DNA from 3 places in the Roseomonas sp. WA12 genome. Region 2 is predicted to be linked to each of the others. Evidence: predicted binding sites of a transcription regulator. Region 2 holds the regulator's gene; each other region holds the start of a gene.
What was found. The regulator LexA, encoded in region 2, represses DNA repair genes until DNA is damaged. The targets are predictions, from matches to a motif close to TGTTCTANNTANGTTC.

Region 1 (2,265 bases), 140 kb from region 2:
GCCATCGGCCAACTCGCCGGTGGCATCGCGCACGACATCAACAACCTCCTCGCCATCATCCTCGGCGCCATGGATGCGGCCGTCCTCGCCGCCCCCACCACCCGCGAAGACCTCCGCCCCGCCCAGGACGCAGCCGCCCGCGGCGCTGCCCTCGTCCGCCGCCTCCTCGCCTTCGCCCGCCGCCAGCAGCTCGAACCCCGCGTGCTGGACCTCGACGAAGCGGTCTCCGCCGCCCTCCCGATGCTCCGCAGCCTTCTCGGCCCCCGCATCACCCTCGAACTCCGCCAGGCCGCCCTCGGCCGCCGCGTCCGTGTTGACCCCGTCCAGCTCGACCAGGTCCTCCTCAACCTCGCCACCAACGCCCGCGACGCCATGCTGAACGGTGGGGAAGGGGAGGGGCGCCTCACCATCTCCACCGACACCGCCGTCGCCCTGCGCGAAGAGCCCGGCACCCCCGACCCGCTCCCCCCCGGCCGCTACGCCGTCCTCGAGATCGCCGACACCGGTCCCGGCATCTCCGCGGACATCCTCCCCCGCATCTTCGAACCCTTCTTCACCACCCGCGCCACCCAGGGCGGCACCGGCCTCGGCCTCGCCACCGTCCACGGCGTCGTCCGCCAGTCCGGCGGCGCCATGCAGATCGAGAGCCGCCCCGGCCTCACCCGCTTCCGCATCAACCTCCCGCGCCACGAGGGCGAGCCCGAACAAACTCCCGCCCCACCCCCTCCATCCCCGGCCACCATCTCCACTGGCCGCCACATCCTCCTCGTGGACGACGAAGCCCCCCTTCGCCGCCTCGCCGCCGTCGCCCTCGAACGCGCCGGCCACAGGGTCACCCAGGCCGAGGACGGCGACACCGCCCTCGAACTCATCGAAGCCGGCCTCACCCCCGACGCCATGGTCTCCGACATCGCCATGCCGGGCCTCGACGGCGTAGCCCTCGCCCACGCCGTCCGCACCCACCGCCCAACCCTCCCCATCGTCCTCGTCAGCGGCTACGCCGAAGCGGCACTCGGCACCGAACTCGGCCGCGACAGCATCACCTTCCTCCCCAAACCCTACCGCCCGGCCGAGCTCGTGGACCTCGTCGCCACCCTCCCGTAACCGGCCCGAAATCCACCCCGCGAACCCCGAAACGTCTTGCTTTTCGCGGGGGTGAACATAATATGAACAGCACGGACCAGGGCGGCGCTCGCGCTTGTGCGCAACCGCCCCGGCCGTTTAACAAGCGCGTGAGGGCGTGGGTCCCAGACCCACCGAATCATCCGCCGGCGGTACGCAGAAATCGCGTCCGCCGAACGCCAAGGGGCTACTTCCACAATGGAAAAGAACAAGGCTCTCGAAGCCGCTCTCTCCCAGATCGAGCGCTCCTTCGGGAAGGGCTCCATCATGCGGATGGGCGGCAAGCAGATTAATGAGGATGTGGAGGTCATCTCCACCGGCTCCCTCGGCCTCGACCTCGCGCTCGGCATCGGCGGCCTCCCCAAGGGCCGCGTCATCGAGATCTACGGCCCGGAATCCTCGGGCAAGACCACCCTTGCCCTCCAGTGCGTCGCCGAAGCCCAGAAGAAGGGCGGCACCTGCGCCTTCATCGACGCCGAGCACGCGCTCGACCCCGGCTACGCCCGCAAACTCGGCGTGGACGTGGACAACCTCCTCATCTCCCAGCCTGACGCCGGTGAGCAGGCGCTGGAAATCGCCGACACCCTCGTCCGCTCCGGCGCGATCGACGTGCTGGTGATCGACTCCGTTGCCGCCCTCGTCCCCCGCGCTGAGCTCGAGGGCGAGATGGGCGACAGCCACGTCGGCCTGCACGCCCGCCTGATGTCCCAGGCGCTGCGCAAGCTGACCGGCTCCATCGCCCGCTCCAACTGCATGATGATCTTCCTCAACCAGATCCGGTTGAAGATCGGCGTCATGTTCGGCAACCCGGAGACGACCACGGGCGGCAACGCGCTGAAGTTCTACGCCTCCATCCGCATGGAAATCCGCCGCATCGGCCAGATCAAGGATCGGGAAGAGGTCGTCGGTAACCAGACCCGCGTGAAGGTGGTGAAGAACAAGATGGCCCCGCCGTTCCGGCAGGTCGAGTTCGACATCATGTACGGCGAAGGCGTCTCCAAGGTCGGCGAGCTCATCGACCTCGGCGTGAAGGCCGGCGTCGTCGAGAAGTCGGGTGCCTGGTTCTCCTGCGACAGCCAGCGCATCGGTCAGGGCCGCGAGAACGCCAAGCAGTTCCTCCGCGACAACCCCGCCATGGCGGAG
Region 2 (2,265 bases):
TGCTGCGCCAGCCACCGCGCGAGGCGCCGAGGCCGCGCCGCGGACCGGCTCCGCCACCTCCGCCGGTGCTGGCCGAGACGGGCTGCGGCCAGGCAGCGGTGATGATCTCGTTGGAACCGATCCGCGGCCGCTGCCGTGAGACGCCGCGGGTGGACCGCTTCTCGGTCTGGCGGGATGGGGCCCATGCGATCTGGCTCGCCCGCGACGGTGCCATCATCCTGTCGGACCGCGCGGCGCGGGGGGACCGGCCTTGGGTGCCGCCGGTTCCGACGCCGCGGGCCCAGGCGCAGTCAGAGCCACCCGCGGAGGTGGAATGAAAAAGGGCTGGAGGAAGAAATCCTCCAGCCCCGCATCCTTCTCCGAGTCCGCCGCTGACAGCCTAAACGGGCCCGCCCGGCAGACTAATGGTAGCGGCGGACCAAACCGATGAGGCGGCCCTGAACTTTCACCCGGTCGGGGCCGAAGATGCGCGTCTCGTAGCGGGGATTGGCAGCCTCCAGCGCGATGGAGTTACCGCGGCGGCGGAGCCGCTTCAGCGTCACCTCATTCTCGTCCACCAGCGCGACAACGATCGCGCCGTTATCAGCCACGTCGCCGCGCCGGATGATCACGGTGTCGCCGTCGAGGATGCCGGCGCCCTCCATCGAGTCTCCGGAGACCTCGAGCGCGTAGTGCTCGCCGCCGCCCAGCATCGTGACCGGAACCTCGACGCTCTCGCCGCTGTCGCGGAGCGCCTCGATCGGGAGGCCAGCGGCGATCCGGCCATAGAGCGGCAGCTGCACGGCAGTTGCATCGTTCGCCGTGCGCACGGCGCCGGGCAGGTTCTGGGCAAAGTTGCCGCGGATGACGTTGGGCGCGAAGGCCGGGGAGGCGGGCTGCGCAGCCATTGCCGGCTGCGCGCCGGAGGCCGCGAGCGCTGCACGGGGCGCCAGGCCTTCCGGCACGCGCAGCACTTCCAGGGCCCGGGCGCGATGTGCGCGGCGCTTGAGGAAGCCGCGCTCCTCCAATGCCGTGATCAGGCGGTGAATGCCCGACTTCGACCTAAGATTCAGCGCCTCCTTCATCTCCTCGAAAGAAGGAGAGAAGCCAGTGTCGCGCAGATGCTTGTCGATGAAGGTGAGCAGCTCGTGCTGCTTCCGGGTGAGCATGGTCCGGGCGTCTCCCTGGGCGCGAGTGGCAGGTCTTCTGCACGAACAAACGGGCAACCGACGCGGAAGTTCTATGAAAGTTCTTCCGCGTCGGTCAATGCCGCGCTTCACACGCCTAGAGAGGAAAACAATACAAACTGCACCGCGGAGCCCGCCGGGGCCGCCGGCGCATGGGGGGGGCGCACCACCAACCCGCACGCGCGGGCCAGGGTGGAGAGCATGGAGCTGTCCTGAACAGGGAAGGGCGTCGCGACGTGCGCCCCGTCCGAATCGATCGAAAGATCAGCACGCACATAGTCCTGACGGCGGTCATTCTCCGGCATGTCCTGCCCCAGCCGCGCCGTCACGGTTTCCATCGGCCCTGCCGGGAGGCCACTCAGACGGCGCAGGGCCGGAATCAGGAACACGACGGCACAAACCAGCGCCGAAACGGGATTCCCCGGAAGGCCCAGCATCGGCGTGCCGCGCAGGTCGCCCCAGATCAGCGGCTTGCCCGGCCGCATCGCGATCTTCCAGAAGTCGAGCGAGAAGCCCTGCGGGCCGAGTGCCGCCTGGACCAGATCGTGCTCCCCCACGCTCGCGCCGCCGGTGGTGACCAGCAGGTCACAGCGCCGGGCGTCGCTGGCGGCTGCAGCGATGGCGTCGCGGTCATCGCCCGCGATGGGGAGAACCAGCGGATCGCCGCCCGAGGCACGGACGAGCGCGGCCAGCGCATGGGCGTTGGACGAAACGATGCCGCCGGCCGGGATCGCCTCGCCCGGCAGAACGATCTCGTCCCCAGTGGCGAGGATCCCGATACGTGGGCGGCGATGGACCTGCAGCCAAGGATGGTTGGCCGCCGCGGCCAAGCCGATGTCGCGCGCGGTCAGCCGCTGACCGGCAGGAAGCAGCGTGTCGCCCGCCGTGAAGTCGAGCCCGGCACGGCGGATATGGCGGCCGAGGCGCGGTGCCTCGGTCGGGACGACATGGCCGTCCTCGGCCACGGCATCCTCCTGCAGCAGAACGCTGTCCGCGCCGGGCGGCACGGCACCCCCGGTGAAGATCCGCACCGCCTCACCCGGCCCGACCGACTGGGCGAGCGGATGCCCGGCCGGAGCGGCCCCGACCACGCGAAGCC
Region 3 (2,265 bases), 2.2 Mb from region 2:
ATCTGCCCGGTGCGGAGTGGGAGGCGCAGATGCCGGCGCAGGAAGCTCGCTATCGCCAGATCTGGGAGAAGACCCCCTGGCAGCAATGACCTCGTCACGGCAGGCGCCTCGCTGACGGCGTGGCTGGGGTTCCTGATCGGCCCCGGTCATCGGGTGGTCTACGACCCGGAGCCCTGACGAGGACCAGTCAGGATGGCATGAGGAGAGAAGCCCGGCGCGCTGTGCGCTTCGCTCCGTTCGGCAGGATAAGCTAGGCGCGCTCGGCGCTACTTTTTCGCGTCAAATTCGAGGCGCGTCTGCTCCCCGCTCGGGTTTCGGCTCGGAGCGTGATCGAAGCCGGAGACCGTCACGCCGAGGAGCCGCACCTTGCGCGTGAGAGGGTAGAGACTGCGCAGGAGCTCGAGCGCAATCCGGACCAGCGCCGCGCGGTCGCTCACTGGGCTCGGCAGCGTGCGGCTTCGCGTGGCCTGCTGGAAATCCGCCCAGCGCAGCTTCACCGTCACCGTCCGCCCCCGCTGCCCCGTGCTCTCGCACCACGCCCAGACCTCGTCAGCGAGCACCCCGATGCCGCCCTCCACCTCCTCGGGGCGGGCCAGGTCACGGTCGTAGGTTGTCTCGGAGCCGGAGGACTTGCGAGGCCTGTCCGGCACCACGGGCCGGTGGTCCTCGCCTCGCGCGATGGCGTGGAAGTGGGCGCCCGCCTTGCCGAAATGCTGCTGCAGGAAGGCGAGGCTGCGATCGCGCAAGTCCCGCCCTGTGCGGATCCCGAGCACCTCCATGCGGGCCGCCGTTGCCGGCCCGACCCCGTGGAACCGGGAGACCGCCAGTTCCTCGACAAAGCCCGGTCCTTGCTCGGGCGTGATGACGAACATCCCGTTCGGCTTGCGCATGTCGCTCGCGAGCTTGGCCAGGAATTTGTTGTAGGAGACCCCCGCCGAGGCGGTTAGCCCGGTCCGGGCGAGGATCTCGGCACGGATCGTACGGGCGACCGCCGTCGCGGTGGGCAGCCCCGTTCGGTTCTCGGTAACGTCGAGATAGGCCTCGTCGAGCGAGAGCGGCTCCACAAGCGGTGTGTGCTCGAGAAACACCTCCCGGATCTGGGCCGATACCTCCCGGTAGCGATCAAAGCGTGGCGGGACGAAAACCAGATCGGGACAGAGCCGGGCCGCCGTCCTGGATGGCATGGCTGAACGCACCCCGAAAGCACGCGCCTCGTAGCTGGCCGCCGCCACGACTCCGCGCTCCCGCGAGCCGCCCACTGCCAGGGGACGACCCTTCAGCGCCGGATCGTCCCGCTGCTCCACCGACGCGTAGAAGGCGTCCATGTCGACGTGGATGATCTTGCGGGAGGTCACAGGATCCAACCGGACAGCGGTGGAGCGTCGGTGTTGCACCCGTCCAATACTCCGACCACGGCATACCCACCCCTGCTCCACGCTCCGTCATCGGACCCGCCCGGGTCTGGGGAGAACGGGGGCATGGCTCAGGGCAACTCCGAAGCGTCCAGAACGAAGAACGAACACACGCTTATAGATCGTCCGGGCGCCCGGAGCACCCCATGCGCGAACTCCTCCTGTTGCCGGAGACCTGATTGGCGCCACGGATAAGGACATTGCGGGCGGCCGCCGCGCGCCCAGCCTTCGCGATAGCGCGCAAACCAAGAAATTATATTGCCGCCTCTGCCAGCGCCGATACGGGTCCTCGGTGTTACGGCCAGGCGCTTCCAGTCGAGCTTCCAAAGGCGTCGGGCCCTTCCGAATACGAAGGTTTGACTTCAGCCCTCTCTGGGCCACGGCCACATCGTCGCACTAACGTCCAAATCTCCTTCCGAGCAGCTGCACGCATGGACCTGCCGGGCCCGCTCATTCACGCCGATCGGAGGCTTCGTTGCACTCTCCTGACCCAACTTCGCCGCTGCGGCTCGACCAGTCCTCGGTCGAGGACCTCAATGCAGCGCTACGCGTCTATCGCCGCTTGCCTCTCGAGCTGCTGGTTTTCCTGCTCGTCCTGGCCGGCTCGCTCATTGTGCTCCCAATGATCAGCACTGCCCTGTCGCCGCCCTACGGAGTTTACATCCTCGGGACGGGCCTGACGTCGTGGGGCCTCATCCTTCTGCTCGCATGCTTGTTCGGGCTGTTCCGATGGCGAGGTCGGCAGGTTGCCGAGGCGCTGAACGACCCCGAACTGCTCGCGGCGCCGATCTCGGGACTGCTGCACGGCCAAAGCCTGATCGCCGAGCGGGCGAGTGCCATGGGCATGGAGTGG

Region 1: the regulator LexA is predicted to act here: its motif matches at 1,158-1,173, upstream of recA (recombinase RecA).
Region 3: the regulator LexA is predicted to act here: its motif matches at 1,507-1,522, upstream of dinB (DNA polymerase IV).

What each region holds. Positions count from the first base shown of each region.
Region 1 is NZ_CM135108.1:1,082,249-1,084,513, forward strand. It holds gene ACVBD7_RS05215 (ATP-binding protein) at 1-1,104, shown strand, start outside; gene recA (recombinase RecA) at 1,321-2,265, shown strand, end outside.
Region 2 is NZ_CM135108.1:1,223,229-1,225,493, forward strand. It holds gene ACVBD7_RS05885 (ComEC/Rec2 family competence protein) at 1-317, shown strand, start outside; gene lexA (transcriptional repressor LexA) at 402-1,148, opposite strand; gene ACVBD7_RS05895 (molybdopterin molybdotransferase MoeA) at 1,256-2,265, opposite strand, start outside.
Region 3 is NZ_CM135108.1:3,422,406-3,424,670, forward strand. It holds gene ACVBD7_RS16380 (tripartite tricarboxylate transporter substrate binding protein) at 1-89, shown strand, start outside; gene dinB (DNA polymerase IV) at 267-1,325, opposite strand; gene ACVBD7_RS16390 (hypothetical protein) at 1,888-2,265, shown strand, end outside.